3 regions of the Halanaerobaculum tunisiense genome follow, and region 3 is predicted to be linked to each of the others. Evidence: riboswitches for the same ligand, from Rfam matches in the RefSeq annotation. Region 3 holds a riboswitch; each other region holds the start of a gene.
What was found. A riboswitch is a leader RNA that binds a small molecule or an ion and turns the genes downstream of it on or off. The one in region 3 is predicted to bind thiamine pyrophosphate.
Positions count from the first base shown of each region.

Region 1: linked by a shared signal. The riboswitch ahead of thiW (energy coupling factor transporter S component ThiW) and the one ahead of thiT (energy-coupled thiamine transporter ThiT) in region 3 are both predicted to bind thiamine pyrophosphate.
Region 2: linked by a shared signal. The riboswitch ahead of thiS (sulfur carrier protein ThiS) and the one ahead of thiT (energy-coupled thiamine transporter ThiT) in region 3 are both predicted to bind thiamine pyrophosphate.

Region 1 is NZ_BAAHYI010000001.1:196,998-207,991, forward strand. It holds gene thiC (phosphomethylpyrimidine synthase ThiC) at 1-283, opposite strand, end outside; gene thiM (hydroxyethylthiazole kinase) at 693-1,481, opposite strand; gene ACYQ3D_RS00965 (thiamine phosphate synthase) at 1,561-1,962, opposite strand; gene thiD (bifunctional hydroxymethylpyrimidine kinase/phosphomethylpyrimidine kinase) at 1,952-2,740, opposite strand; gene thiW (energy coupling factor transporter S component ThiW) at 2,742-3,239, opposite strand; TPP riboswitch at 3,332-3,436, opposite strand; gene ACYQ3D_RS00980 (M14 family metallopeptidase) at 3,904-4,944, shown strand; gene ACYQ3D_RS00985 (YetF domain-containing protein) at 4,990-5,718, shown strand; gene ACYQ3D_RS00990 (DUF4363 family protein) at 5,731-6,087, shown strand; gene carB (carbamoyl-phosphate synthase large subunit) at 6,156-9,332, opposite strand; gene carA (glutamine-hydrolyzing carbamoyl-phosphate synthase small subunit) at 9,539-10,618, opposite strand; gene ACYQ3D_RS01005 (DUF2935 domain-containing protein) at 10,769-10,994, shown strand, end outside.
Region 2 is NZ_BAAHYI010000009.1:68,455-79,448, reverse strand. It holds gene ACYQ3D_RS09060 (UPF0182 family membrane protein) at 1-1,711, shown strand, start outside; gene ACYQ3D_RS09055 (M42 family metallopeptidase) at 1,866-2,918, shown strand; gene ACYQ3D_RS09050 (M42 family metallopeptidase) at 2,909-3,946, shown strand; gene ACYQ3D_RS09045 (M42 family metallopeptidase) at 3,930-4,934, shown strand; gene ACYQ3D_RS09040 (asparaginase) at 5,082-6,068, shown strand; gene splB (spore photoproduct lyase) at 6,093-7,106, shown strand; gene ACYQ3D_RS09030 (hypothetical protein) at 7,131-7,415, shown strand; gene ACYQ3D_RS09025 (5' nucleotidase, NT5C type) at 7,484-8,047, opposite strand; gene ACYQ3D_RS09020 (DUF1385 domain-containing protein) at 8,061-8,828, opposite strand; TPP riboswitch at 8,954-9,054, shown strand; gene thiS (sulfur carrier protein ThiS) at 9,163-9,366, shown strand; gene ACYQ3D_RS09010 (thiazole synthase) at 9,368-10,138, shown strand; gene thiH (2-iminoacetate synthase ThiH) at 10,140-10,994, shown strand, end outside.
Region 3 is NZ_BAAHYI010000016.1:46,879-57,872, reverse strand. It holds gene ACYQ3D_RS11930 (Gfo/Idh/MocA family protein) at 1-488, opposite strand, end outside; gene ACYQ3D_RS11925 (hypothetical protein) at 585-752, opposite strand; gene ACYQ3D_RS11920 (thiamine diphosphokinase) at 808-1,446, opposite strand; gene thiT (energy-coupled thiamine transporter ThiT) at 1,449-2,009, opposite strand; TPP riboswitch at 2,099-2,206, opposite strand; gene ACYQ3D_RS11910 (hypothetical protein) at 2,328-2,714, shown strand; gene lnt (apolipoprotein N-acyltransferase) at 2,740-4,218, opposite strand; gene ACYQ3D_RS11900 (ECF transporter S component) at 4,238-4,699, opposite strand; gene ACYQ3D_RS11895 (cell wall hydrolase) at 4,828-5,517, opposite strand; gene ACYQ3D_RS11890 (esterase/lipase family protein) at 5,622-6,482, opposite strand; gene ACYQ3D_RS11885 (YfgJ family double zinc ribbon protein) at 6,613-6,849, opposite strand; gene ACYQ3D_RS11880 (AIR synthase family protein) at 6,864-7,853, opposite strand; gene ACYQ3D_RS11875 (ECF transporter S component) at 7,868-8,386, opposite strand; gene ACYQ3D_RS11870 (DJ-1 family glyoxalase III) at 8,495-9,043, opposite strand; gene ACYQ3D_RS11865 (DUF1657 domain-containing protein) at 9,202-9,432, shown strand; gene ACYQ3D_RS11860 (hypothetical protein) at 9,564-9,785, shown strand; gene ACYQ3D_RS11855 (NAD(P)/FAD-dependent oxidoreductase) at 9,795-10,865, shown strand; gene ACYQ3D_RS11850 (hypothetical protein) at 10,962-10,994, opposite strand, start outside.

The DNA.
Region 1 (10,994 bases), on a different contig from region 3:
TCACTGCATCAGCTCCTGATTTAACAGCTACTTTTAGTTTTTGCAATTCTTTATCCAGATTAGGGTAATCTTCTGAAGTCCCAAAATTAGCATTAACTTTAGTTGTAAGCCCTTTTCCAAAGCCATTAGGATCTAAATGTTGATGATTCTTATTAGCTGGAATAACAATAGTTCCCTCCGCTACACTCTGTCTTACAAACTCTACTTCTACTTCTTCTTTAGCTGCTACTTGTTTCATTTCTGGAGTAATTTCTCCTGCTCTTGCCTTAGTAACTTGAGTCATTATTAATCCCTCCTAATTTATTTAATTTACAATTAACAATTGATATAATGCTTCACTTTTTAATAAAAAGTTAGCAATAAAGATTCAACAGCTAGTTCGGAAAAGCTTCAAGGTAGCTTTTTTCCGAGTAACTTTTATTGAACTATAAAAGTTACCAAAAGATTTCCAGGGTAGAACAATCAATGCTTCCTACGGTTAAAAAGTTACTTAAGTTATTAAAAAATAGTAGTTCATATATTACTTGTTTATTTTAATCACAAGTCGCAGATTGTTCTACTTAAATTAAACCAAAGCAACTTTTTGCAGAATATTAAATTAGGTTAGCCTTATTTTTAAGCAGCGAGCTGTAGATGAGTTTGAAAAAATTCCGGAAGTGAGAAAACTCTTGCCTAGTAAACCACATTTTATATCAATTAAGCTCTACTATTTTCTGATTAGCTTCTAAGTCCTGATCACTCATCTCGCTAACATTATCTAATAAAGCTACCTTATAACTCGCTGGCCGACTAACTTCTTGACTAGCTTTTTCTCCGGCAATCCCATAAGCTGCTACAGCCTGTAAGGAAGCTTCTAAATAATCATCACCACCTCCACAAAAGACGCCTAAAGTGCTTCCCAACATGCAACCTGTTCCCACAACTTGGCCCATTAAAGAGTGACCATTTTTTACTTTATAGACTTGTTGGCCCTTAGTTACAATGTCCTCAGTACCTGAGACTACTACTACTGTATCTTGCGCTTGAGCCAACTCTCGAGCACTATCTACAATTCCATCATAAGCTCCTACAGATTCTACTCCTTTAACTTCAGCTTGGCCCCCAGCTAACACAGTAATCTCTCCTTTATTCCCTTTAATTGCTGCAAATTCAATCTTTTCTAATAAATCTAAAGCTACATTAGTTCTCAGTTCAGTAGCCCCCACTCCTACAGGATCAAAAATTACTGGAATCCCTAATTTATTTGCTTTCTTTCCAGCTCTCAACATAGCAGTCACTTGATCATCATCTAGCACACCGATATTCAATACCACAGCAGCTGCTGCTTTTGCCATTTCTGCTACTTCTTTTTTGTAGTGAGCCATTACTGGTAACCCACCCCAATAAAGAGTAATATTAGCCGAATCATTAGTAGTTACATAGTTAGTAATGTGGTGAATAAGTGGTTTTTCTTCTTTAATCTTAGCAATAATATTTTTCATCTTCGCTTCCTCCTTGTTTCTATTGATCTAAAGTAATACATATTTATCAGCATAAACATAATCAAATTTCCTTCTATAATTAAAAATCTCTAACAAATATATTCTTCAAATTACTAACTCGCTCTTTAATATCTTCAGCCTGAGTTATAGCACTAATCATGGCTATTGTATCTGCTCCTGCTTGGACTACCTCAATAATATTTTCTTGCTTAATCCCTCCAATAGCTACCAGGGGAACATCAACCTGACTACTTACTTGTTTTAATCTCTCTAATCCAATTCTTCGACGATTCTCTTTTAATTTTTTAGAAGCTGTACTATAAATAGCACCAAAACCTATATAATCCACTCCAGCTTTTTCAGCTGCTAAAACCTCTTCTAAATTGGAAGTTGATAATCCAATTATCTTTTCCGGTCCTAATAAATCTCTAGCTACTTTAACTGGCAGATCATCAGCATACCCCCTCCTTTTAATTACCAAGTGCTACAAAATGGTCAATAGGATTATTACCTTCTCCTACCTGACAACCTGACTTAATAGCTTTAGTAATATATTCTTTACTTCTTCTAACTGCCTTTTCTACACTATACCCTAAAGCTAAATTGCTAACTATAGCTGAAGATAAAGTACATCCTGTACCATGAGTATCTGTAGTATCAACTCTATCAGCTGTAACTTCAATAAATTTTGTTCCACCATATAATAAATCTCGAGCTACATCTCCTTCTTGATGACCTCCTTTAATTAATATATAATCTGCTCCTAATTGAAATAATTCAGTAGCTAACTCTTCTAAACTAACATTCTCTCTAAGATTTCTATTTGTTAATACTTTAGCTTCATTTAAATTAGGAGTGATTACGCTAGCTAACGGAATTAACTTTTTCTTTAAAACACTTACTGCTTCATCAGCCAATAATAAATCACCACTAGTCGCTACCATAACTGGATCAACCACCAGATTACTAACTTGATACTCTTTTATCTTAGCAGTAATAGATTCAATAATCTCACTAGTAGCCAACATACCAGTTTTAACAGCAGCAAAATCTAAATCACTGCATACTGAATCTAATTGTTCTCCTACAAAATCACCACTTAAGGCCTGAAAATTCTGAACCCCTAACGTATTTTGAGCAGTCACAGCTGTAATTACTGAAGCTCCATAAACACCAAAAGCAGTCATTGTCTTTAAGTCAGCCTGGATCCCTGCCCCACCTCCAGAATCAGAACCAGCAATTGTTAATACTTGCTTCATATTAATACCTCCTTCTTATTTTGCTAACTATCTCATTTGTTTCTAAAACCTGTATAATTAAATAACCAAGCAAACTACCTCCTACTGTACTGACTAAAAAAGGAACCACAAAGAAGAATACTGCAACTTCCTGCCCCATTAAAAATCTAGCAATAGGATAAGCTAGAGTTCCTCCTAGGATACCTGTCCCAAATACTTCACCACCTAAAGCATAAATCTTATTTTTAGTTAAATTATATAAAATACCAGCTAACAAAGCACCTAGCATACTACCCGGAAAAGCTAATAAAGATCCCACCCCTAAAATATTTCTCAATACTGAAATAGCAAAAGCATTTAACAAGGCAGTTCCCGGGCCAAATATAATTGCCGACAAAATATTAATAGCATGTTGAACAGGAAAACACTTAGCAATTCCTACAGGGATATAAATCAAATGTCCTGTAATAGTTCCAATTGCCACTAACAAGGCAGATAAAGCAAGTTTTTTTGTCTGCAAAAAATCCCCCTTCCCAAAAACAAAAAAGGCACAGCTCCGTAAGGAACTGTGCCTTTGATTTAATAATTAAAATACTACATCAGTAGTATACTCCAACCAAAAGCCCACTTCCCTACGCTAGTATTATCTAGGTCAGGTTCAAGGGACTAGAATTTAACCTCTATCTCAGCCCAATATGAGCGCCCCTAGTGGTCAATCAATATTTAATTGTTGTATGTTAATAGTATAATACATTCAAATCATTTTGACAATCAATTAATCAAATTTTTATTCTAGCGAAAAATTCCTGCCTAATTAATAAAAATTATTATTAAATCAGAAAATAAAATTATTATCCAAACTTAATTTGGATATTATAATAATTAAGAATAATTGATATATTGTGTCACCGCAGGTGACACAGTCGTCAGCTGTGTGTCGTGTGCTATCAGCTAATTCAAAACACTTAAATTCTAAATCTAAACCCTTATAATTCCTATATTCTAAAGGTTTGAACTATATCTATGGTTTTGAATTGAAGAATTTGACTTCCTACGAGTCCTTTGGACTCTCCGTGAAGATCTGCTCACGACACACCCTACAGGTCTGGAAAACAGACCTTTCGTAATAAAAACCATTTGCAGACAGCTGATAGCTGATATAAAGTGTATTGGAGGAACCTATCTTGAACCCAACTAAAAAAACTTTTATATGCTCACTATTTCTATTTATTATTTTATTCAATCTAAACGCCTGTCAAAATAAGCCCAATAAAAATGAAACTCCGAATCCAAAACCGAAAACAACTCAAGATATCATCAAACCAAAATCCAATTATACTTATAGTAACCTACAAAAACAAATAAATAAATTACAAAAAAACTATGACCAACTAACAATATCTACAATTGGCCAATCTATAGCTGGAAGACAACTTCACCTATTAAAACTAGGCACTGGTGAACAAAAAATTGCAGTAGTTGGTGGAGTCCATGGAAGAGAAAATATGACTTCCTTACTTCTTCTTAAATTAATAGAAGATTATGTTCAACAAACAAAGAAAAATAACAAAATCAAAAACTATGACCTGAATAAAATATTAGACCACGTTACCTTTTATTTTATTCCTATGTTAAATCCAGATGGTATAGAGATAGCTATCAATGGTCTCACTAATCTAGAAAATAAAGTAAACTCACAAAAATTCTATCAAAGAGCAAATGAAAGAAATACTGACTTTAAACACTGGAAAGCAAATGCTAGAGGAGTTGATTTAAATAAACAATTTCCAGCTGACTGGAAAAAAATAGAATCAGAAGATAAAGCTCATTTTGCTCATTATAAAGGGCCAACTCCTGAGAGTGAGCCAGAAAGTAAAGCTCTAGCTGACTTAACAAGACAAGAGGATTTTGCTACTATAATAGCCTTTCATAGCAGCGGCCAGGTTATCTACTGGTACTATAACCAAACTGGTCAACAGTACAAACGAGATCAACAACTAGCTAATAAACTAAGTACGCAAAATAACTATCAACTTGTTTCGCCAGAAGAAAGCGACATTCCAGCAGCTGGTTACAAAGATTGGTTTATTACTAAGTTTAACCGACCAGGTTTTACTATTGAAATTGGAGAGAAAGATAAAGATAAGCCCTTGCCAGCCCATAATCTAGATGATTACTTTAACAAGAATAGAACAGTTCTATTAGAGTTGGCCCGGAATCTCTAATAATATAGACAAGACTGATTAAGAATAACAACGTGAGGTGAAAAAATGGAAGAAACAATTGTAGTAATTACTAGAGGAATTATCAGCTTCTTTACTCTATTAATCTTTACTCGAATCTTAGGTAAACACCAGATTAGTCAACTTACTTATTTTGATTATATAGCAGGTATTACCATTGGCTCTATTGCTGGTTCGCTAACTACCCAACTAAATACTAATGCTTGGCCTCACTGGGTAGGATTAGCAACTTGGACAGGACTTAGTCTAATTGTGGAATATATTTCCATCAAGTGGCGACAAGCCTCTAAATATCTCAATGGCGAACCTACCATAGTAATTATGAATGGAAAAATAATGGAAGAAGCTATGAAAAAAATGAGATACAGAGTTACTGACCTTATGAGTCAACTGCGTACAAAAGGAGTGTTTAATCTTTCTCAAGTTGAATTTGCCATTTTAGAAACAAATGGTAAACTATCAGTACTAAAAAAATCCCAACACCAGACTCTAACTCCTAAAGATATGAATCTAACTACCGATTATAGCGGGTTAAGTATTGAATTAATCCATGACGGCGTTATAATGGAACAAAATCTCAAACAAGTTAACCTTGATAGACCTTGGTTACAAGCCCAACTAAGAAAACTGAATATTACTGATATTTCAGAGGTTGTTTTAGCTACCTTAAATACTACAGGCAGTCTATATGTTGATACTAAAAAGGATCAAACTGAAATACCAATTGACATCAGTGATTATCCCGGGGCCAATTAAAGGAGGCAAGTAATGAATAAGTTCACTAGTTATTTAATTCCTATTATTACATTAATAATTTTTGTAGTGGTTTTAAATCTCGGAACCTTATTAACCAAAGAAACACAACAAGTAAAAAAAGAGATCACTACTATCGAACAAAATATTTCTCAACAAAAGTGGCACCAAGCTAAGAGAAACACAAAGAAATTAAAACAATCTTGGCAGCAAGTGCAGGCCAAAATCCAGTTGGGAGTAGGAAAAAATAAACTCAATCAATTAAATAACAAATTAACCCAGTTAAAAGGAGCTATTAAAGCTACAGATAAATCTCAATCTCTAATCTTAATAACTGAAATTTCTGATCTATGGAGTGAATTAGGGGAGTGACTACTAATTCTTAGCTTAAAAAAACCCGGGCCAACTTTATAAGGCCCGAGCAATTCAAAATTATTATTTTAGTATTGATCTAAACTAAGAGCTTTAAAGTCATCAATATCCTGATCTAAAATCTGTAATAAAGCTTCCATCGTTCCTAAGGAAGTTAGACACGGAATATTATACTCTACCGTCTTTCTTCTTAACTGAAAGCCAAAACGCCCTGGTATCTTACCTCGAGTTGGAGTATTAAGCACTAGATCAATTTCTCCACTAGTGATCACATCTAAAGTAGCCTCGTTAGCAACTGCGGAAACTTCTATTCCCTCCTGTTGTAAATAATCAGCCGTATTAGCAGTAGCTACTAAATTAAATCCTAATTCTGTTAGTCTATTAGCTATATCTACTGCCTCAGATTTATCTCTATCTGCAATTGATAATAGCACAGTCCCTGCTTTAGGAATCTCAAAACCAGCTGCTAACATAGACTTATAAAGAGCTTGGGGATAAGTTTCAGCAGTACCCATTACCTCTCCTGTTGATTTCATCTCTGGCCCTAAGAAAATATCGACATCAGGTAGCTTAGAAAAGGAGAAAACAGGAGATTTAACAGTTACTAAGTCCGATTCAGGAACGACTCCTGTCTGATAACCTAACTTAGATAAATCCTCGCCTAACATAGCCTTAGTAGCTAATTTAACCATTGGTACTTTAGTAACCTTGCTTAAAATTGGAATCGTTCTACTAGCTCGAGGATTAACCTCTAACACATAAGGAGTTCCTGTTTCATCAATTACATACTGAATATTGACTAGTCCTTGCGCCTCTAAAGCTCTAGCCAACTTAACAGAATAGTCTGCAATCTTTTCTTTTGTTTTTTCTGCTAAGTTTTGGGCTGGATAAACTGCCATACTATCTCCTGAATGAACTCCTGCCTTTTCTATATGTTCCATTAGCCCAGGAATCACAACTGTCTCGCCATCAGCTATAGCATCAACTTCTGCTTCAGTACCGACAATATATTTATCAATTAAGACAGGATGGTCTGGAGAGACCTTAACAGCTCGTTCCATATACTCTACTAACTCATCTTGGTTATAAACAACCTCCATTGCTTGACCACCTAACACATAAGATGGTCTAACTAAGACTGGATACTCTAATTTATTAGCTACGGCAATAGCTTCTTGTTCTGTAGTAGCACTAGCCCCCGGCGGAGAAGAAATTCCTAACTCTGCTAATAAATTTAAGAATTTATCTCTATCTTCAGCTAAATCCATACTAGCCTGGGAAGTTCCTAAAATAGAGACTCCCTCCTGAGCCAATCTATCAGCTAAATTAATAGAAGTCTGCCCTCCAAACTGCAAAATTACTCCATCTACCTCTTCATTCTTAACTATATTCAATATATGTTCTTCATTAATAGGCTCAAAATAAAGTTTATCAGAAGTATCAAAATCAGTACTTACAGTCTCGGGATTATTATTAGCAATAATAGCTTCTACTCCTGCTTCCTGGAGTGCTTGGACACAATGAACACTACAGTAATCAAATTCAATCCCCTGGCCAATTCTAATTGGCCCTGCCCCCACTACTAATACTTTTTGCTCATCAGTAATCAGACTCTCATCCTCTAATTCATAAGTCGAATAATAATAAGGAGTTTCTGCCTCAAATTCTGCTGCACAGGTATCAACCATCTTATAAGCTGGAGCTAAATCTAATGTTTTCCGCATCATAGCAATCCGTTGGGGACTACTATCTACTAAATTAGCTAAATAACTATCACTCAGCCCCATCTTTTTAGCTTCTTCTAATAAATCAACACTTAAACTACCTGCTTCCTCTATCCTATGTTTAAGATCGATTATTTTAGCTAATTTATGCAAGAAAAAGATATCAATGCCAGTTAGTTCAGTTAATTTCTGAATAGTAATTCCTCTATCTAAAGCCTCCACAAGTAAAAATAATCTTTCATCTGTTTGTTCTTTTATCTGCTCTAACAATTCTTCATCAGATAGATAGCTAAAATCAGCACTTGTTAAGTCAATATCACTATCTAAAGAATCTATTGCTTTTAGTAATGATTCTTCAAAATTACGTCCGATAGCCATTACTTCTCCTGTAGCCTTCATCTGAGTAGTTAAATTTCTATCAGCTTTAGTAAATTTATCAAAAGGCCACCGCGGAATCTTACTGACTACATAATCAAGAGCTGGTTCAAAGCAAGCTGTCGTTTCTCCAGTAATTGCATTCTCAATCTGGTCTAAGGTCTGTCTAATAGCAATCTTAGCTGCCACCTTAGCAATTGGATAACCTGTTGCTTTAGAAGCTAAAGCACTAGAGCGACTAACCCGAGGATTAACTTCAATTACAGAATATTCCATACTATCTGGATTGAGCGCAAACTGAATATTACAGCCCCCTTCAATCCCTAAAGCACGAATGATCTTCAAAGAAGCTGACCTTAGCATCTGATATTCTTTATCCCGTAAAGTCTGACTCGGAGCTACTACAATACTATCACCAGTATGAATACCTACTGGATCAAAATTCTCCATATTACAGACTATGATGCAATTATTATTGCTATCTCGAATAACTTCATACTCGATTTCTTTCCAACCAGCAATACTTCGCTCTAGTAATACTTGACTGACAGGACTATTTTTTAGCCCTCTACTCACAACTGCTTCTAGCTCTTCTTGGTTAGTAACAATTCCGCCACCTTCACCCCCCATAGTATAAGCCGGACGAATAATTAACGGATATCCTTTCCGCCCAGCAAATTCAGAAGCTGTATCAATATCTTCAACAATATTACTTTCATTAATTGGTTCGTCAATCTCCTTCATTAATTGTTTAAACTGCTCTCTATCTTCCCCTTGTTGGATAACCTCTAAAGGAGTTCCTAAAAATTCAACCTCTCTATCGGCCAAAAAGCCATCTTCCGCTAACTCAACTGCTAAATTAAGTCCTGTCTGCCCACCTAAGGTAGGTAGAATGCCATCGGGGTCTTCTTGTTCAATTACTTTTTTAACAAACTCCAAAGTTAAGGGTTCAACATATACTTGATCGGCAATATTTTGATCAGTCATAATTGTTGCTGGATTACTATTAATTAAGACTACTTCTTTTCCTTCTTCTTGGAGTGCTTTACAGGCTTGCGTACCTGAATAATCAAATTCTGCTGCTTGACCAATTATAATTGGCCCGGAACCAATAACTAATACTTTACTTATATTCTTATTCTCCATACTCGACTCCTCCCACAATATTAATTTACAATTTACAATTGATAATTGACAATTAAAAACCATAAAAATCAAAACAAAACTAAGTCTAAGTTTTAGTTTGAGTCTAAGCAGTCATTTTTCAGCAACCTCATATTAATATTATTTATTCTTTTATTTTGAACTTGATTTTAACTGTAAATTGTCCATTGTTAATTGTTAATTACTTTTTACGCTGCTTCTTCCTGATTCATCACTTCTAAGAATTCAGCAAAAATATATTCAGAATCCGTTGGCCCTGGTGCTGCCTCAGGGTGATACTGAACTGAAAAGATAGGCAGATTTTGATGCTTAAGTCCTTCTACTGTATCATCATTTAAATTTCTATGGGTAACTATAATATCTTGTGGTAAACTATCCTCTTCAAGAGCAAATCCGTGATTTTGCGAAGTAATATAGACTCGCTCCGTCTGTAAGTCTTTAACAGGTTGATTACTACCCCGATGACCAAATTTTAACTTATAAGTAGCTCCACCTAAAGCTAATCCCAATACCTGATGTCCTAGGCAAATACCACAGATTGGTAATGAACCTATTAAATCTCCTACTGTCTCTACTATTTGTGGTATATCTTGGGGATCTCCTGGCCCATTAGAGAGTAAGACTCCATCTGGTTGGAAAGCTTTGATCATATCAGCTCTACTAGTAGCCGGTAAGACTGTTACTTTACACCCTTCACTTACTAACGACTCTAAAATGCTTTCCTTAACCCCTAAATCCAATACAACTAAATGATACTTAGGCTGAGCTGGATCCAGAGTATAAGCTTTAGTGGTTGTTACTTGTTCAACTAAATTAGTAGACATACTACTTTCTTTAGCCTTCTGAACCAGACTATCAGGATTACAATCTACAGTAGAAATTACTCCTTGCATAGCTCCTTTTGTTCTAATATGTTTAGTCACCGCTCGCGTATCAATATCTTTAATCCCAATAATATTTTGCTCTTGTAAATACTCTTCACTTTCCCCTTTCATCTTCCAATTATTAGGTTGTTGACATCCTTCACGCACAATAAATCCCGATACTTGTACTTCTTCTGCTTCCTCATCAGCATCATTAACTCCATAATTACCAATCAACGGATAAGTCATTGTCACTAACTGTTCTTTATAAGAAGGATCTGTCATTACCTCCTGGTAGCCTGTCATACTAGTATTAAAGACAACTTCACCAGTTACTTCCCCAGTAGCTCCAAAAGATTCACCAACAAAATAGCGACCATCTTCTAAAGCTAAAATAGCCTTCATCTATATCTACCTCCTGGATTTCCTTGTTGTTTTATAATTATACATAATAATGCATCTTTATTCAAGGGTTGATTCTCTTTTTCCAATATTCAGTAAACTGTAATATTTTATAACTACTAACATAAGACTCTAGAAAAAGGAGGAATGAAAGTGAACTATAGAATATCCCGAGAACGATTAAATCTTGCCTTCTGGATGGAAACATTTAAAGAGCATACCATCTTTATTCAACAGGGATTAGCTTGTGGTCAAAAAGAATTAATCAATAAAGCTCAAGAGTTTAAAGAAGAATTTACTATACTCCAAAATGAAGCAGAAGCAACTATTCGTAATCCATTTGAAACAGATAGTAATTTATTAGAAGACAGTAGGCAAG
Region 2 (10,994 bases), on a different contig from region 3:
CTATGAGGATATAACTAATAATCAAACGACAGTTGATAATATTAGACTTTGGGATACTAGACCTTTAAAATCAACTTATGGTCAATTACAAGAAATTAGATCCTATTATTCGTTTAATGATATAGATGTTGATCGTTATAAAATCAATGGTGATTTACAACAAGTAATGTTAGGAGCCAGAGAGTTAAACCAAGATTTATTACCTGATCGAGCCCAAACTTGGGTTAATAAACGCCTCAATTATACCCACGGGTTTGGCTTAGCTATGAGTCCAGTTAATAAAGTAACTGCTGGAGGCCAACCAGAGTTTATCATTCAAGATGTACCACCTAAAAGTAAAGGACCTCAGATTAAACAGCCTCGAATTTATTATGGGGAGTTAACTAATGAATACGTAGTAGCTAATACTAAAGCGCAAGAATTTGATTATCCCCAAGGCAATAAAAATAAATATTATACATATCAAGGTAGTGGAGGAATAAAATTAGATTCGTTGGCTAAAAAAGTAGGCTTTGCCCTCAAGTATGGTACCTTAAAATTGTTATTAAATAATGATATTACTGCTGATAGCCGATTAATGTTTAGAAGAAATATTAAATCTCGAGTCCAAAGAGTAGCTCCCTTCTTAAGATATGATCAAGATCCTTATTTAGTGATTGGAGATAAAGATAGACTATACTGGATTCAAGATGCTTATACAACTACTAATCTATATCCTTATTCAGAACCACAAGACTGGGGAAATTATATTAGAAACTCTGTTAAGGTGGTAATTGATGCTTATACAGGACAGATGAAGTTTTATGTAGTTGATTCTTCTGATCCATTAATTCAAACATACCAAAAGATTTTTCCTGAGTTATTTACTGCTCAATCTGAAATGCCTCAGAAGATCAAAGATCACCTTCGGTATCCAGTAGATTTATTCAATATCCAAACTCAGATGTATAATAACTATCACATGCGGGATCCTAAAGTGTTTTATAATAAGGAGGACCTCTGGAATATTCCCCAAGAGAGTTATACTGATATAGAAAATCAAAATAATACTACAACTACAGGATCTCAGGTCGATATGGAGCCTTATTATATTCTAATGAATCTTTCTGAAGAGCAAAAAGAAGAATTTTTATTGATGTTACCTTTCACTCCGCAGAAAAAGAATAACTTAAATGCCTGGTTAGCAGCTAAACCAAATGGTGAATTAGTCTTATATAGATTCTCCAAACAAGAATTAATTTATGGGCCAATGCAGATTGAAGCGCGGATTGATCAGGATTCTAATATCTCTAAACAGTTAAGTCTATGGAATCAACAAGGTTCTAATGTAATCAGAGGTAATCTACTAACTATTCCACTTGGAAAATCACTATTATATGTAGAACCAATCTATTTACAAGCTGAACAAGGTGAATTGCCAGAGCTAAAAAGAGTTATAGTCTCTCATGGAGAAGGGTTAGCTATGGCTCGTAATCTCGAACTAGCTATTCAAAAATTATTTGGAGTAACTAAAGAAGACCAAGAGGAAACTCGAGCTGATTTACCACCAGAAACAGAACAGTCCGCTACTGTAAAAAGTTTAATAGCAGAAATTGATGATTTGTATCAGCAAGCTCAAGAGGAATCACAAGCTGGGAACTGGAGTCAATATGGTGAATTGCTACAGGAATTAGAGGATAAATTAAATAAACTAAAAGACAGAGTAGAATAATTTATACTAGTTTAGTACAGGATTAATCTATGACAATAAGAAATATACCTAAAGAGAAGGCTGAATTGGTAAAGGATGATAATTATATTTTTATTGTTGTCATTAGTATTTACTTTTAAATTAAGAGAAGATAGTAAAGAGAGGGGGATTTATAGTGGAAACCAAACAGCAATTAAAAGAGTTATCAGAAACAGTAGGTGTGTCAGGTTATGAAGCAGACTTAGCCCACCAAGTAGGACAACTCTTTAGTAATTATGTAGACCAGATTAAATATGATACCTTAGGTAATCTAATTGGTTATCAAGCTGGAGAAAGTAAGGATAGTCTCCAGGTTATGCTAGCAGCTCATATCGATGAAATCGGATTGATGGTTACAGATATAGAAGAAGGTTTTTTAAGGTTTACTACAGTAGGAGGGGTGGATTATAGAACACTAGTAGGCCAAGAAGTGGTAGTTCATAGTAGTCAGAAAAACTTTAAGGGTATTATCGGGGCCAAACCTCCTCATGTACAGACTAAAGAAGAAAGAAAAAAGGCTTATCAGTCTGAGGATATGTATATTGACTTAGGTTTACCAGCTGATAAAGTGGTAGATGAGGTTGAAATAGGGGATATTATCTCTTTAGCTAGAGATTTTCAGGATTTAGAACAGGATAGAGTAACAGGTAAAGCCCTTGACGATCGTGCTGGTATCTTAGTTATTTTACATACCTTACAGGAATTACAGAAGTTACGCCAGCAAGTTGATTTATATCCTGTGGCTACCGTCCAAGAAGAAGTAGGGGTTAGAGGAGCTACTACTAGCACTTATGGAATAGTACCGGATATTGGAGTAGCAATTGATGTTTGTCACGGAACTATGCCTGGTGTTGATGACGAAGATGCTTCTGAATTAGGCGAGGGGCCAGCAATAGGATTTGGGCCTCATGTCCATCCTAAATTATTTAATAAGTTAGAGAGTATTGCTGATAAATTAGAATTACCTTATCAAGTAGATCCTTCTAATACTCCTTCTGGAACTGATGCTTATGCTATTCAAATTACTAGATCTGGAGTTCCTACTGCTTTAATTTCGATTCCATTACGGTATATGCATACCTCAGTGGAGACTTTAGAGCTCCAAGATATCAAACGAGCCGGTAGATTATTGGCCCACTTTATTGCTGAGATAGATGGCGAGCTAGAGGAGGAATTAACATGCTGTTAGAGAAGTTAACAGAAGCTATTGGAGTTTCCGGTCGCGAAGAGGAAGTAAGAGAGATAATTAAAGCAGAGATAATAGATTATGTAGATGAGATCAAGACTGATAGTTTAGGTAATCTGATTGCTTATCAAGCAGGAGATGATAGCCAACCTACAGCTATGTTGGCTGCTCATATGGATGAGATTGGGTTAATGATTAGTGATATTACAAGTGATGGGCTGCTTAAGTTTAAACCAATTGGGGGACTTGATAAACGAGTCCTAGTCTCTAAACAAGTAACAGTTGGCCCGGATAAAATTCCTGGGGTTATTGGAGCTAAAGCAATCCATCTTCAGGAGCCTGAAGAAAGAAGAAAGCCACTGGATTATAGTAACTTATATATAGATATTGGCACTGCTAGTGAAGAAGAAAGTAAGAAGTTAATTGAGTTAGGAACTATGGCTACCTTTAATACACAGTTTGATCAGCTAGGAAGCCAGACTGCTAAAGGGAAAGCCTTTGATGATCGAGTAGGGTGTGCTAGTTTAATAAAGTTATTACAAGCTCAGACAGATATTTCTTTATATGCTGTCTTTACTACTCAAGAGGAGGTAGGGGCTAGAGGAGCTAATATTGCTGCTTATAATATCAACCCTGATTTAGCTTTAGTATTAGAAGCAACAACAGCTTCTGATGTGCCAGATAGTAAGGAAGCTCAATATTCTACAAGCTTGGGCCAAGGGCCAGCCTTAACTATCCGCGATAGTAGAGTAATCCCTGATCAAACAATTGTGCAGACACTGCTTAAAACTGCTCAGGAGCAAGATATTAATTACCAATTCCGTAAATCTACTAGTGCTGGTAATGACGCAGGAACAATTCAGTTAACTAAAGAAGGAATTCCTACTGCAGTTGTTTCTGTACCTTGTCGTTATATCCATTCTCCTGTTTCCCTAATCAATCTAGCTGATTACCAAGCTACAACCAAGTTAGTAACATCATTCTGTCGTAAAGTTGCTAAAGGAGGAATTAGTGATGAAAAAATTAATTAAAAAACTGGTAGAAACTTATGGGCCAGCTGGTGCTGAAGCAGAGATTAGAGAAGTTATTAAAGCAAAAATAAAGGATCATGTAGACCAGATTAAAGTGGATACTATGGGGAATTTAATTGCTCTTAAGAAAGGAAGAAGTTCAGATCATAAAGTCATGCTGGCAGCCCATATGGATGAAATAGGAGTGATTGCTACTCATATTGATGAAGATGGATTTATTCGTTTTTCTCCAGTAGGTGGAGTACCTACTTATACTCTATTAGGGGAGCGAGTTTTATTTAACGGCCAGACAGTTGGAGTTATAGACAAAGAAGAAGAAGTAGAGGAAATAAATAAATTACAGCCAGCTAAAATGTATATTGATATTGGAGCAAGCAGTCACCAGGAAGCAGCAGAAAAGATCAGTTTAGGAGATACAGCCTGTTATTATCGCCAGCTGAACAATCTAGGAGATAGAATAACAGCTAAGTCCTTAGATGATCGAGCAGGTTGTGCAGTACTAATAGATAGTCTACAAAGATTAAATCAGCCAACTTATGATACCTACTTTGTCTTTACTACCCAAGAAGAAGTTGGTACCCGAGGCTCACAAGTCTCAGCTTATGGAATTGATCCTGATCTAGGTATAGCAGTGGACCTAACTTTAACAGGTGATACTCCAGAAGCTAAATGCAGACCTATGTCCTTAGGAGACGGGCCAGCTATAAAAGTAAAAGACCGGAGTGTACTAGCTAATCCGCAAGTTAAAGATTTATTAGTCGAGTTGGCCCAAGCTAACGAGATACCTTACCAGCTAGAGGTACTCCAGGCTGGCGGTACAGATGCAGGAAGTATGCAATTAACTAAAGATGGTGTTTTAGCAGGAGCAATTTCTATTCCCGCCCGTTATGTCCATTCTCCATCAGAGATAATTGATATATCTGATCTAGAAAATGGAGTTAAATTATTAAATCAGCTACTAACTAGTAGTTATAAACAAATATTATAAATTTTATTTGCCGCCATAAGGCGGCCTTTTTTTATTTATATCTCTTCTATTAGTACTAAAAAATAATAATTATCTAGTCTAATTAGAATTATAAAGAACCTGCCTGCATAATTTATTAGTAAGAACTCTTATAAAGGAGAGGCTAAGATGAAAAAAATTAAGATTATTACTACTGGTGGTACTATTGCCATGGGCCCAGATGAAACAACTCACCAGATGGTACCCCAATTATCAGGTGCAGATTTGTTACAACAGATTCCTCAACTAGAAAGTATGGCCCAACTGGAATTAATCCAGTATACTAATCTGGATAGTTCCCAGTTACAGCCCGAATCAATTCTGGAGTTATCTCAATTAGTAGAAAATTCTTTAGCTCAAGATGATATCAGTGGGGTAATAATTACTCATGGGACAGATACTTTAGAAGAAACAGCTTATTTACTTGATTTAATGATTAATCATCCTAAACCAGTAGTTCTCACAGGAGCATTACGTAGCTTTAAACAACCTAGTTCGGATGCAACTGCTAATCTGATTCAATCATTACAAACAATTCTAGAGCCTCATAGTAAGAATCGAGGCGTTTTAGTTGTGCTTAATAATTTAATTCATGCTGCTCGTTTTGTAGCTAAGACCCATACTAATAAACTAGAGGCTATTTCTTCTTTACACCATGGGCCATTAGGAACTATTGATCACTGTGGAGTCCATTATTTTGCTTCACTTAAACCCCAAGTAACAGTTAAAACCTCCTCTTTAACTAACCAAGTAGAGATTATCAAATTAGGTGTTGGTAGCACTGATAATTTAATCCAAGCAGCTTTAGATGCTGGTTGTCAAGGGTTAGTAATTGAAGCTTTTGGGGTAGGCACTTTACCCTACGAGGTGACTCCTGGTCTCCAGCGAGCTAAAAAGAAAAGAGTTCCAGTAGTAATCACTTCTCGAGCTCGAGAAGGTAGAGTCTACAATCTCTATGGAGCTTCGGCTGGGGAAGTAGAAATTGCTGATTTAAATTTAATTTTTGGTGAAAATTTAACTAGTGCCCAGGCTAGATTACTATTAATGTTATTATTAAGTCAAGACAAATCTATTCCAGAGATTAGAGAATTTATCAATTTAGAACTGAAAACGTAATTAATTTAATAGGAGGTAGAGCAAATGCAACAATTTAAACCACAACGAGTCTTAATAGAACATGATGCCTTAGATTATCCACTAGGTAAAAAGATAGAGAAGCAATTTAGCAACCAGGAAATCCCTATAGATTATATAGAATCGCATAATAGAGTCCGAGCTGAAGAAGATATGGAACCTCCGGCTTTATTTAATTGGAATAAGGAAACATTAGTAGTTGGGGTTAAAAAGACACTTAATTTTAAATCTTGTCAACCATCTGCTGACTATCGATTAGTAACTAGCACTAGTTGTCCGGCTAAATGTGAGTACTGTTATTTGGCTAAGAATTTAGGTACAGCTTCCTATGTGAGAGTTTATGTTAATCTAGATGAAATTTTAAAGGCTGTTAAAAAGCATATTAGAAAGGGGCACGGGGAGATTGTTACCTTTGAAGCTAGTAGTTCTTCTGATCCAGTAGCTGTTGAGCACTTAACAGGTTCGCTGCAAAGAATTATTAACTATTTTGCTAAGCAGCCCAAAGGGCGGTTAAGAGTAGTTACTAAATTTGCTAATGTAGAACCTGTTTTAAATTTAGAGCATAATGGTCATACTAGATTTAGATTTAGTCTTAATAGTAAGTATGTAATAGATACCTTTGAACATTTGACTGCTGATTTAGAGGAAAGAATTAAAGCAGCAGGTAAGATTCAAGAAGCTAATTATCCTTTAGGCTTTATTTTAGCTCCACTAATGATCTATGATGGTTGGCAAGAGGATTACTCTCAATTATTAAACCAACTCCAACAGGAGTTAGTAAATCCTCAAGATGAAAGATTGACTTTTGAATTGATTATGCATCGCTTTAGCACCCGCTCTAAGAATTTAATTGAAAAGAGATTTCCTAATTCTCAATTAGAGTTAAATAAAGATAAATATCACCATAAAGGTTTTGGGAAGTATGTTTATCCGGAAGAACAGGCTACAGAATTAAAAGAATTCATTACTGCTAAAATAAATGAATTATTCCCCAAAGCAGAAGTGGAGTACTTTACTTAAAAATAATTAGTTTTTAAGGGGTTGATGACAATTAATGAGTACAAAGCACTACGAATTATCTCGATTGCTTTTAAAGTACTAGCTGGTTTCGCATTATTATTTACTTTATTGGTTACTTTTGTTAATATAATCCAGAATCCTAACATGGGGCCACAAACTCATCCGAATCCAATTATCGCCTTTTTTAATACTTTATTTCCTATTCTATTTGGTCTATTCCAGAGTTTATTCTTATATGCTAGCAGTGAGTTGATTTTATTACTAATTGATATGAAGGATAATTTAGAAGATATAAATCATAAATTATAATAGTGTCAGTAGTGAGTGTGAGGAATGAGTGACTGTAAACTCACACTCATTCCTCACACCCACACATATTATTTTAAGATTTCCTCTATTTTCTTTTCTATTTCCTGCCAAGTATGCACTCGAGGAATTGCTCCTTCGTAATGGTGATTATGATCCATATCCATTAAAAACACAGGAATTTCTAATTCCTTAATAGCTAGTAGATTCTTTAACTTATCATCAACAAATGCTTCTACATCTTCTTGCTGACAGCTAGCAGCTTTATCTTGACTGTGAATTAGTTTATCAAAGGGGATTTCGTGTTCTGCTAACCACTGCCGAGTTACATCATTATATCTCTCTTCTCGAGCAGTAATTAAAATAATCCGATTACCTTGTTTTTGTAAGTTAGTTAAAACCTCTTTAGCTTTAGTATAAGGACTTACTTGTCCGAAGATTTTTCCACCTTCTGTTTCCATAAACTCCTCTATCTCTTCTAACTGAAGATCATAAGCTTTTGTAAAGTCATAAACTTGTTTCTTTTTTTCTTCTAAATCGAAATAATTACAGATCCGCTGGTGCCAGATATTAGCACTGCCTTTACCTTCATCAGTTAAAACAGCATCAATATCAAACCCAAGTACATGTCCCATTATATCCCTCCAATTAAGCTGCTGATTCTCTCTCTTGTTCTTTAGTAAGCAATAGATTAAGTGCTGCCTCGGCTGCTTGTAAATGTTTAGCATCGGGTTCAACAGTAGTGAATCGCTGGACTAAAAAGGGAATTGATAATAATCTGTCGGGGATAAATAATAATAATTCATAAGCTACCCCTAATAATAATAGAGTTTGAGCATACAGGTTAAACCCTAATCCAAAATATTCTATAACAAAGGTTAAAATTAGATATAAGGCTATTAAATTAGTTCCACATCGTCTAGCTAGACGAGAATGAGAGGCTATATCACTATTAAACTCGGATTGATAGTAATTAACTGCTTTATGCTCTGCTCCATGGAATTTAAAGACTTCCTGGAATACTGTATGGCGTAAAGTGATTAATAAGACCACTAATAACCCCCAATAAAAGATTGAGGGTAGAAAGAAGATGCTATTGACCACTTGATTACTGCTAGCAGGATATAAAATAAAGTAAGTTTCTAAAGCAATATCAGCAGATATTAATAACAAAATAGGCCAAAAACGTTTAGGCTGACTAGCAGCTTCTTTAAAGAAAAAGTACAACGAGAATAAAAGACTAAAAACCCCTCTTAAAATAGGAATCTTTTTGGCTAATTGATACAATTTATTATCAGCTAAGGCATTACTACCTACTTGATAGACTAGTCTTTCTTCTTGATAATAAGCTTTCACAGAGTAGTGTTCTCCAAATAAAGCTACCCCATTTTTATAGGCTCGACCTCCAATGCGCATAAATTTCACCCCCAACTATTAAATAGTGTATTCTTTTTATCCTTAGATGTCAACAATGATTTAGTAAGATAAATTTATTTCTTGATATTATTTAGGTAAATTGATATAATATAGGCACAATCAAATAATTAAGCTAGGGGTGCCTTAGATGGCTGAGAGGAGTTTAACTCCAACCCTGTAACCTGACCTAGGTAATACTAGCGTAGGGAAGCTGGTAATAAAGATAATTATGTACCTCTGGGGGCTTCCTTACATTTATAGGGAAGCCCCCTTTTTTTAATTAAACAACAATATATATCTTATAATTATTCACCTGAATGAAAGGAGGGTAGAGATGAAAATAACTTTAAATGGAGAAGAGGAAACATTAGAAACAGAAATTTCATTAATTGATTTTCTAACTGCTAGAAATTTAGATCCGGATAAGCTAGTAATAGAATATAATCAAGAAATAATTTCCCGAGAAGAATGGGCCAACATTACTTTACAAGATGGAGACCAATTAGAAGTATTAAGGTTTGTAGGAGGAGGATGTTAATATGTCTGATAAGCTAATTATAGGTGATAAGAAGTTAGAGAATAGGTTATTTACTGGAACTGGTAAATTTGCTGACCAAAATTTAATTCCAGAAACAATTGAAGCTGCTGGATCACAAGTGATCACTATGGCTTTAAGAAGAGTTAATTTCGATACACCAGAGGAGAATGTAATTAACTATATTCCAGATGATTGCATTTTATTGCCTAATACATCTGGAGCCAGGACTGCTCAAGAAGCAGTTAGAATTGCTAAGCTTGCTAGAGCTGCTGGGTGTGGAAATTGGATCAAAATAGAAGTAATATCTGATAATAAATATCTGCTTCCAGATAACCAAGAAACAATTAAAGCTACAGAAATATTAGCCGAAGAAGGTTTTGTGGTACTGCCTTATGTAAGTCCTGATCTTATGGTAGCTAAAAAACTAAAAGAAGCAGGAGCAGCAGCAGTAATGCCTTTAGGAGCTCCTATTGGTTCTAATCGAGGTCTTAAAACTAAAGAACTAGTTAGGATTTTAATTGATGAAATTGACTTACCAATTGTCGTTGATGCAGGTATTGGAAAGCCATCACAAGCTGCAGAAGCTATGGAAATGGGAGCTGATGCTGTACTTGTAAATACTGCTATTGCTACTGCTAATGATCCAGTAGCTATGGGTAAAGCTTTTAATCAAGCTGTTCAAGCAGGAAGACATGCTTATTTAGCTGGAACAGGAAGAGTTAAGGATGAGGCTTCAGCTTCTTCACCACTAACAGGATTTTTAGGTGAGTAATATGACTTTTTATAATACCTATACTCAATTTAAAGACTTCTCTTTTACCAGTTTTTTCAATCAAGTAACAGCAGCAGATGTAGAAGAAACTCTAGAAAAAGATAATTTAAACAAAAAAGATTTTTTAACCTTATTAGCTCCAGCGGCTAGTGATTATTTAGAAGAGATGGCTCAGTTGGCCCATCAATTAACGGTACAACACTTTGGTAAAACTATGACCCTATATGCTCCACTTTATGTGGCAGATCATTGTGTCAATCAATGTGCTTATTGTAGTTTTAGTGTTACTAACGATTTCAAACGTAGTAAATTAGACTTAGATCAAGTAGCTAAGGAGGCAAAACTTCTTGTTAAGAAGGGCATGAAAAATTTACTGATCTTAACTGGTGAATCAAGACAACATGCTCCTATTTCTTATTTGAAAGAAGTTATTGAGGTACTTAAAGATTATTTTCCTTCTTTAGCAATAGAAATCTATCCCTTAAAAGTTGAAGAATATGAAGAATTAATTGCTGCAGGAGTGGATGGTTTAACCATTTATCAAGAAGTGTATAATGAAGAGATATATGATCAAGTACATATTACAGGACCAAAAAAGAATTATCAGTTTAGGCTAAATGCTCCTGAGAGAGGTTGTCAAGCTGGAATGAGAAAAGTAAACATTGGTGCTTTATTAGGACTTTCTGATTGGCGCCAAGAAGCTTTTTTTGCTGGATTACATGCTCAATATTTGCAGAACAATTATTTAGAAGCTAAAATCAGTCTATCTGTTCCTAGATTACAACCCCATCTAGGTAATTACCAACCTAATTCAATTGTTGATAACCAGAGCTTAGTTCAGATTATGTTAGCTTAT
Region 3 (10,994 bases):
TGAGGAAAATCAACAATAAAGTTACTAATAAAGTAAATAACTTCTCCTATTTTTTTATTTGCTACTAAATCTCTTAGGATATTATTTTCTTCATTATAGCGAAAGTTCTCTGCTATTATAACTTCAATATCATATTCCTCACTGAATTTAGTATATTCTCTGGCTTCTTCTAGATTAGTAGCTAATGGTTTTTCACAGATTATATTGACTCCCATTTTAGCTACATCTTCAGAAACGGCAAAGTTTTGGGAAATAGGCACCATAATATCCACTGCATCCAGATCCTCTTGTTGAATCATTGTTTTATAGTCTTGATAGGCTTGTTCTTGACTAATCCCTACTAGTTGGGTAGCTTTTTTAGCTAAATCTAGTTCTACATCACAACAAGCTACAATTTCGTACTTATCTGTTAGTTTTTGATAAGCTGGCCAATGTAGTCGTTGCCAAGCTAGACCTGTTCCAATAATTCCTATTTTAATCTGCTCCATTTTACCACTCCTTAGTTGATTTATTATTAAGATAGGTAAAATAAAGCTTGATTATAATAAAAAATAAAAAAATTGGCTCTTAAGAGCCAATTTTTATTATTCATATAATACGTCATCAATCTCAATTGCTGTAAATTCAGCATCATTTTCAATACATTCCATACAATTATCACATTCCTTACTCTCATCTAAATCACAGATTAAACACTCACCACAATCAGTACAACTATTAGCAGGTGTTAGAATACATTCTTCTCTATCCAATTAAATCTACCTCCTATATTCGGTAGTTTAACATATCAGTAATTAAAAATAAAGTTTAGTGATTGATTATAACTAATACTTTCCCTTGTTTTAAACTTATTTTAGCATTTTTAGCTTGGATAGTATTACTAATAGTTAAACTAGAACCTCTAGTTAAAGTAGTCTCGGTTAAAGGATACTTAAACCCCTTCAAAGTAACTCCTTGAACTTGTTTAGTAAGTGGTAGTAGCGATACAGTAGCTCCTATTTGATCTGTGATTATTTTCTGATTAGTGATTAATTCAGTAGTTTGTTGACTGGTAACAAACTTAATCTCCACTGTTGGTGTTGATAATTTTTCTAATAGATAAAGATTAGCTAGTGTATGATCTAGTCTGTTCCCTACTGCTGCTAAGACAATTATTTTTTTATATCCCTTAATAATTAACTCTTCTAATAGTAATTGGGTATCAGTTTTATCCTTTTCTACTGTAAACTTTTTAAACTCTACTCCTAAAGTTTGATACTTTTGTTTTATTTCTTGAGTAATAGAATCTAAATCACCTATTATAAGATCAGGGGTTAGTCCTAATTCATGAGCATAGTTGGCCCCTCCATCTGCACAGACAACTTTATCTTCCGCTTGGATATAATTCTGATAGAACTCCTTTTCTCCAGTTAAAGCTCCATTCACTATAGCAATTACTCGTTTCATTACTAATTACTCCCTAATTCAAAAGCCGAATTATTAGTTAATGATTTAATCAAAATTAACATAACAACTATTGTAATAATAGTTTCAGGAATTAGATAACTGCTATTATAGATTGCAGAATAAAGCCAAACACTTTGTCCTTCAGGAGCGTATTCTCCAAAAAAGATAGCTCCTGCAATAAAATGAGATAAAAATCTTAAACTTCCTCCCAGTAAGACTCCCCCACTAACTAACCACCAATTATTTGCTAAACTTTTATCAGAATCTATCTGACCAACTACCCCTGCTAAACCTAATAAAGCATAAGCTACCGGATAATCTAGAATCAATTGGGCCCAATGAACAACAAATCCTCCTAGCATAGTCTGTAATAATCCATAACCGGCCCCTAATAAGACTCCATCTCTTAAGCTCCAGCGTAAAGCAATAAAGACAATAGGAATCATCTCTAAGGAAATAGAACCCCCTTGGGGCATTTGATATAACTTAAGATAATTTAAAATAACTGCTAAAGCTAAACCAATCCCCATTTCAGTCAATTTTCTAATTTCTAACTTCTGCATTAATTATTCCTCCTTTATTATTTACTGGAACATAAAAACTTATTCTAAAACAAAAAGACACAACCCCCAGCTAGGAGTTGTGTCTGCTTTAATAACAAACATAACTTCCCTCCGCTGGCCTTAACCAGATCAGGTTCAAAGGGTCAAGAGTTAATAACTCTTTCTCAGTTCTAATTAGAACTCCCCTAGTTAAACTATTAAGTTGCCTTACAATTAATTATAGCAAAATAACTATTTATTATCAACTTTAACAAATAAATAATTGATTTTAACTTAATTGATATGTTAAAATAATGGTAACTAATAAGGAGTGATAAAATGGATCCTGAATTAATTATTTCTATTTCTTTTATGGTAGTAGTTATTATAGAAGCTATTATTCTACTTAAAAATTTCTTTACTGATAAAGAGAAACAAATTTTTACTAAATCATTATTTAGATTTTTATCAAATAGCTTTATTTACGTAGCTGCTCTATTAATCTTTATTTCTTCTTTTAATAGTCAAAGTGGTTTGCAAGTATTAGGCTTTGAAAATTTAATGGAATTAACTTTAGGTCAGATAACAATCTGGATTATTATAATTGCTGATGTTGTTACTTTGCTTCTTTTAGGGGTAGGGGTAATAACTAATTTATTCAGCAAGGATCAGGAAGAATCTACTCCGGAAATCATCAATCAACAAAAAGCTAAAGAATTAACTTAATTACATATCATAGGAGTAGCTGATATCAGCTACTCCTATTTATATTTAGATAAGCTCTTAAAAGCAATAAAGCTAAACTAATTAATACTGCTCTCCCAAATAAGTAACCAAATCTCTGGTAGATAGTTGGAGAGCGAGCAGGAATTTTTAAGTCAAGATATAAACTAGTTGTAGTAAATAAATCAGTTCTAGTAATCACCTCTCCTTGGTCATTTATTAGACCACTAATTCCTGTATTACTAACCTTAATAAGTGGCACTTGATATTCGACTGCTCTAAAAATAGCTGCTTGTAACATCTGCCAAGGTGCTTTACTTTCTTGGAACCAAGCCTCATTAGAGATATTAATTATTAGGTCATTATTTTGATATAATTTATGAATATAAAAGGGATTTAAAATCTCAGAACAGATAGGATTAATCCAACTGATATTATCTAATTCAAAATCTTTTAATTTAGTTCCCGGAGTTAAATGATTTAAATTACTAGTAATAAAATCAGATAGTAGATTAGGATAGGGTACATACTCTCCCCAAGGAACTAATCTATTCTTACTATAGTATTTACTAATAGTATTATCTTCCTCCACTAATAAAGCACTATTTAGATAGTCTCCATCTTTCTCTATAAATCCTCCAACTAGTAAAGGAATTGATTTAACAAAATAAAAGGGAAATTTCTCTTGAGGATCATAATTTCTTAAAATGGCTGTTTCCGGCCAAATCAATAAATCTAAACCCTTCTCTTGTTTCATTTGTTGGTTGGTTAAGTTGTTGATCTTATTGATTATTTGGCCCTCTTTACTTGCATCTAATTTCATTTTTTGTGGGATATTAGGTTGAATTAATCCTAATTGCAATTCATCTATCACCTTTGTTTCTTGATTTAATTCTAAATTGCCATAACTAAAGATTAAACCAACAATTAAAATTGCTGTTAAAATATAAGTTAGTTTGTTTTCATTTTTTTCTTTTTTTAAACCTAAGTATAATATAACATTAACTAATGCAATTAAATAGCTAACAAGATAAAGGCCACCATACTGAGCTAATTGGATCAATTCCGGAATAGCACTTTGACTATAACTTAAAAAGCCAAATAAATACTGAAAAGAAAATAAAGTTCTTATATATTCCATTCCCGTCCAAGTCAAAGGAAGTATAATTACTAAAGAGATACTTAAATTCTTTTCTAATATTTTAGTTATCCAGGCAAATAAACCAAAATAAAGCCCAATAATTGAGAGTGCTATTACAAGTAATAACAAACAGATAAACCAAGGATAACCGCTAAAATTAATTAACGGATAAAATAACCACTTACCGCTAATTAATAAAAAGATACTCCCCATTAACCAACCTAACCTAAAAGCTTTGTAAGGTGTTTCATCCTCTAATCCATAACAGAAAGGAATTAATCCTAGCCAACTAATTAAAGCCCACTTAGGAAATTGGAAGGGAATGGCTAATAATACTCCAGTTATTACTGCTAATAAATAGGACATTTTAGTCTCTCCTTTTATTTCATATATCTATATCCGCTTTTTTAATTAATTTAATTAAGTAGATAGCTAATAGTCCGCCAGCTAAAGAAGTTAATAATTGTGGAATTTGCATTACTTTAGCAATTTTATCTGGTACTTGGACAAAGGATTTAACAGCATAAGCTAAAACTAAATACTTGAATCCTGCTGCTCCAGCAATTGCTAAATAATTATTAGTTCGTTTAGCTAAATAATAAACAACTACTAAACTAATATTACCTGCTATAATATATGGTGTCATAGGAGCTAAAGGAGCGGGTAAAATTCCTCTAACTAAAGCTATCCAAGGAGTTAAACCACCTACTAAAACACCACTTGTAACCCCTACTACACTAGTAGCTAAAAATAAAAACATATTTACTAATGGGCCTGTAATAAAAATAGGTAATCCTATCATTTGGACTACTAAAGTTAAAGCAGCTAAAATACCTGTTCGAGTAATCCATTGTGTTTGTTTGATAATTTCACCACCTTTCTATCATGGTATAATTCCTTATAATTTATTATTATCCTGTTTAAAATTAAAAATTAATCAAAAAAAGAAAAAGAGGACACATTAATGTGTCCTGGTTACTTTAACTCAGCAAAAACATGATTACCGATCTCTTGAACTTTAGTTGTATTTTCAAAAATCCAACTTGATGTAGCAGTAATAGGATTATAATAATAAAGAGAGCCATTGGTAGGGTCCCAACCATTCAATGCATAATTTGCTGCTTCATAGATATTATCATCAACCTTATAAAGTTCTACAATAATTTGGCCGTCTAAAACTGCTGAAAAAGCATAACTACCACCGATTTTTTGGTAAACAACACTATTTATATCATTAGGAAACTCAGGACTTTTTACTCGATTAATAATTACTGCAGCTACAGCAACTTGGCCTTTAAAAGGTTCACCACGTGCTTCACCATGAATTGCTTTAACTAATGTCTTAAATTCCTGATCTGTTAAATTTAATCTTTTTTTTTGGTCGGGTTGATCAATGCTGACTGGAGCTTCTTGAGCTGCTGATTGATAAGGATTACTAACATCATTTTGATCTGGTGGATTAGCTTCTCCATCTGATTGACCAGTTACAAAAGAAAGAAAGAATAAAGATAATAAGCCTTTGATAGCATCTAAAAAATTATTTGTACTTGCTCCATCACTAGCATAAGCAGGAATGATTAATATGCCCCCTGCTATAAAAGGAAATATGATTGTAAACAATAGCAAATATGTGATTAATTTATAGTATAATGTATTTAGCTTCATTTTATAACCCCTTTTTCAGTTATTGCTACATCGTTAAATATATTTTCTCTTATTTATTCAAAAAATGCAAAGGTAATTATTTGTATTGATAACAGTCTTCTCCTCTATTTTCCTTTGCTAAGTGTCCATTCAATTCCTTTAAAAGTTCCAGGATGGAATAGTAAATCCATATGAGTTGCTTCTACTGCTAATCTAAAACCAAAGTGAGGTGTATTATAATTAGCTTGATTTAGTTCTGCAATAGCATCTTGCCATTCCTTATAAGGAATGGCTGAAGAAATACGAACAAAACCTGGACCGCCTGAATCAGTAGCTCGGGGACTATCTAATTTACTAAAAAATTTATTTGTATCAACTGCCCCTAAAACCCCCCACTTTTTATAATTCATATCTTGATTTAATAATGTCCAATCTTGTTGAAGTTGATTCAAAAACTGGCTATCTTGTGATAAATCCTTCAGTTGTCCTATAATTCCTACTGAAGTAATTACTCCTTGATGGGGAGTCCCTACAGTTAACAATTTGTGGACTTGGTTCCAATTCTCTTGTTTTAGTGACATATATCTACGAGCTACTAAGCCTCCCATGCTATGTGCTACTAAAATTACTTTATCTTTATTTGTTATCTGAGTAATTAAATCAATAATCTTATCTAATCGTTGAGCATATAGATCTAAATTACCAAATAACGATTCTTCAATAGGATTAATTGTATAATAAGAAATACTCCAAATCCAACTTTTAACTTCTTCTCCATAGTAATTGTGGTATACTTTATCTTCTTCAATGTATCTCATTTCATAGTAGTTTTGATTACTAATTATATTAGCTATTTGTTGCCAAGCCTCTACTCCTTTAGCAATACCATGAATAAAAATAATAGGATAATCAACTGTTTGGGAACTATTTAATATTTCTTTCCAATTTTCTGGTTTCAAATATTTTTTATTAGTGATTGTTATCACCTCTTTTAGTTTATTATTTAATTTATGTATTTTTTTATTTATTCCTTTATTATTTTTATGTTCATAAGTGACTATATAATAAATGACTATATTTATAAAAATATAAATGAACCAGAATTAACTGGCTCATTTATTCAAAGTATTCAGTCTCTATTTTCTTTTTAGGTCTTAATTCATTACAATTATTGCAGAAGAAGCTAATACTACCACAACCTTTAATTACTTCTACTTTTTTACCACATTTATCACAAAATTTTTTTGCTTCTTTAAATTGATAGGGAGTATAATCAGCACAGTATTTACAAAAATAATTTTCTTCCCCTGCTTCTATTTCTCTTCTCATAATATTATTACACTGTTTACAAATTGCTTCTTTTATAGCTATTCCTCCTTAAGTAGCCGCCATAATTCATCTTTAGGAGCAGAATCAATTATTAAATCTTCTTTTGCAGTTTTAACAACTCTCTTTTCGGAAATAATATTTCCAATAATAGTAGCTTTAATTCCTGCTTGAGATAATTTGCTAACCAATTTATCCCCTTGAGAAGAAGTTAAGAGCATCATTCCGGAACCAATTAATTGGTAAGGATTAGCCTCTAAAGCATCAGTAATAATTTTAGTAGTTTTATGTACAGGTAATCTCTCTTTTTCAATTCTAAAGCCTACTTCTGCAGTAGTTGTCAATTCATATAATCCTCCGTATAAACCACCTTCAGTAACATCATGCATAGCATTAACTTCTAGTTTAGCTCCTAGTTGTCCTTCAGGAACTACACTTAAATCATTAGCTAAATCTAAAGCTGATTCTATTACTTTTTCTGTAACTCCTAGATTAATCAACTCTTCTTTATAAGTACTAGCTAAAATAGCTGTACCTTCTAATCCTGTCCACTTAGTAACTATAATATCATCTCCTATTTGCGCTCCACCTGAAGTAATAAATTTATCTTTAGTAGTTTTTCCAATAGCAGTACATGATACTAAAGGCTGGTTGACTATATCAGTTACTTCAGTATGTCCACCTAAGACATCAATTTTCAATTCTTTAGTTGCTTGATTAATATCTTCTACAATAGCTATTACCTCTTCTTCTGTAGTCTCAGGAGGAATTAATAAAGCTTGTTGAATCCCAATTGGTTGTGCTCCATTAGCCGCAATATCATTACAAGCTACATTAACTGCTAAACTGCCCATTCCTTCTTCTAAACCTGTAATAGGGTCAGTAGACATTACAGCTACAAATTCACCAAAATCAAGTACAGCCGAATCTTCTCCTACTTGCGGGCCAACTAAAACTTCCTCTTTTTGTGTAGAAAGTTTATCTAATACTAATTTTTTTAATTGATTGATCCCTATCTTACCTGCTTGCATATTTATCACCTTTCTTAATTACTTTTAATCGATTCTAATAAATCCGTCTTTAGAATAGCATAAATAATAGGAAAAGCAATAATAGCTCCTCCGATAGCTTGCCCTATATTCATTGGGATTTCTGCTAAAGGGGCTATAAAACTTTTATATAACGCAGCTTCTCCTAAATAATAACCAGCTACCATCCAACTTCCCCCTACTAAAGCAGCTATAATATCTTTTCCTCTTAAAGAGGTTGTAGGTTTCTCTCTATAAGCTAGATAACCAATAATCCAACCTTCTAAGCCTTTAACTAGTAATGTTATAATAGCAAATTGAGGATAGCCTAATAAAAGATCTGCTAATGCTGATCCTACTCCTCCTGCTATTAAACCTACTTCTGCCCCAAATAAAATAGCAGCTAAATAAATCATACTATCACCAGGATGAATATATCCCTGCGTAGCAGGTACTGGAATTTTAATAGCCATAGTTGCTACTGCTACTAATGCAATTAATAAGCCATTTATCGCTAATTTTTTAGTCTGCTTCATAGAATAATCCTCCTTATAAATTTACAGATTAATCTAATATTAACATATAATTAAGTTAGAAGCAAAATACCAGACAATAGTTAAACTGTCTGGTATTATCTAGAATCTTTAAAAATTAGTTAACATATTTGATTTAAGTTTTTTAACTTTTTCTTCTCTTACTAAGTACTTAACAACTTCAAGAGCAAATTCTAAAGCAACACCTGGCCCTCGTCCTGTAATTAAATTATCAGCAGTAACTACTCTATCTACTTGATAATCACAAGATGGTAAATTACTAGCAAAGCTAGGATAACTAGTAACAGATCTATCCTTTAATATTCCAGCCTCTTCTAATACAATTGGAGCAGCACAAATAGCAGCAATTAAATCATTATTTCGATCTAATTTACGTACTATATTAATCACTCGTTGATCATCTCTTAAATTAGCAGCTCCTGGCATTCCACCTGGTAAGATAATCCCTGTTACCTGATTTAAATCAACTTGATCAATATTCTTATCAGCTGTAATAGTAATTCCGTGATCTCCTGTTACTTCTAACTTATCAAGGGCGACTGTTTCTACTTCAACACTAGCTCGTCTTAAAACATCGATATTAGTGATAGCTTCAATTTCTTCACAACCATCAGCTAAAAGAATAATTACTTTACTCATTTTATCCACTCCTTTCGGTTTATTATTACCAAATACCTGTTATGTTTTTCTAGAATTAAAGTGGAAATCCTTTATATATCTACCTGATTTAACTTGTTATATTTTCTTAGCTAGAGGTTATTCTAATTTATAGCATAACAAAGGAGGTAGTTAATAATATGACAGTTGGTGATCAACTCCATCAAACATTAACTAGTGTAGAAGGAGCAAAAAGTAATTTAGAAAGCTTTGCTTTAAGTACTAATGACCAACAAGCTCAACAGATGTATAATCAATTAGCTCAAGATTTAGAGAATGTAACTAACCAACTTGAGAATAGAGTTAATTATGTTGAGCAGGAAGAACCATCTTATAAAGCACGACAAACTGAACAACAAAAACAACAATAATAAAACTACTCTTTCCCCCTGGGAGTGATTCTTCTGCCCAGGGGTTATCTATTTCAGAATATAATGTATAATTTATACTTAACTATTACAGAATATATAATACTAATCTCTTTAATAAAAGGAGAATACATATGTTAAAATTAATTGACTTTTTTACTAGTAAACTAATTAATCTAATCTTATATTTATTGATAGTTTCTTCTTTATTAGCTGTTGTCTATTCTATTTATCAGATTATAATAGAAGCCAACTCTTGGCAACAATTAACTAAAACAATTAATAATTTAATAAATCAAGTCCCCCGATTAAATAGCTATAGTAATCAATTCTATAATTTTTTTAATCCTTTATAAAAAGGAGGAATTAAAATTAGAATTGCTATTATTGGAGCCGGAATTAGTGGTCTAACAGCTGCCTACAAATTAGAACAAGCAGGATATTCTCCAGTTTTATTTGAGAAGGAACATAAAGTAGGCGCTAGATTTGTTAACGGAGAAGCAATGATGCATCTAATCAATTTACCAGTTACTGATGCATTCTATCACTTAAGCCTCAATCATGAATTACCCTTGCAACCAACATTACCTATTAGAAAGATAGAGTTTTATGGGCCAACTGAAAGCGCTACTATTGTAGGAGATATAGGCTATATTAACTCACGAGGAAATCATGAACGTTCACTAGAAAATCAACTAGGTAAACTAATCACTAGTAATATAAACTATAATACTGAACCTGACTACAATACTCTCAAAAACAATTTTGATAAGGTTATTATAGCTACTGGTGACCCAGCTACTACTAAAAGACTTAATCAGTGGCACCAGACAGATGTCTCAGTTAAAATTATAGGGGCAACAATTGAAGGAAAGTTTGAGGCTACTACAGTTAAAATGTGGTTAAATCATAATTTTGCTCCCCAAGGATATGGTTATATGCTCCCTTTAGGACATAAATTAGCTTCATTAGCTATTGCTACTCCCCATGATATAGTAGATTGGAAACGACTATGGCAGAATTTCTTAAATCAACTAAACTTTGATTTTAGAATTAAAGATACTTTTCAAATTGATAAATACGAAATTGGACAAAGCAAAACTCAAGAATTTAATAATACATATATTATAGGACATGCCGGAGGTTTTGTTATGCCTTTCTTAGGGTTTGGTCAGTTTACTTCAATAGAAAGCGGTATCTTAGTAGCTCAAGCTATTAATAGAAATCAAAATTATAATAAATTAACTAAAAACTTTCAGCAAGACTATTATACATCGCTTAAGTTAAGAAAGTTATTAGCCAAATTATCTAATCCTCAATATGATAAATTAGTTAAAGGACTCAATAATAGAACAGTAAAAAAAATGTTCTTACAAAGAAAAATCAATTTAGCTAAACTAGTTGGTTGGTTAAGTATTCCTATTAGTTGGTTGTAATAGTTTTTTATTGTTCATAAGTGACCAAGTTTAAAGTGTACTTATTATCTAAAATAAAAGCCTCCATAAATATAAAGGGAGGCTTTGCATAAATACTTAATTCAATCTAATACTATATTCATTAGTTTC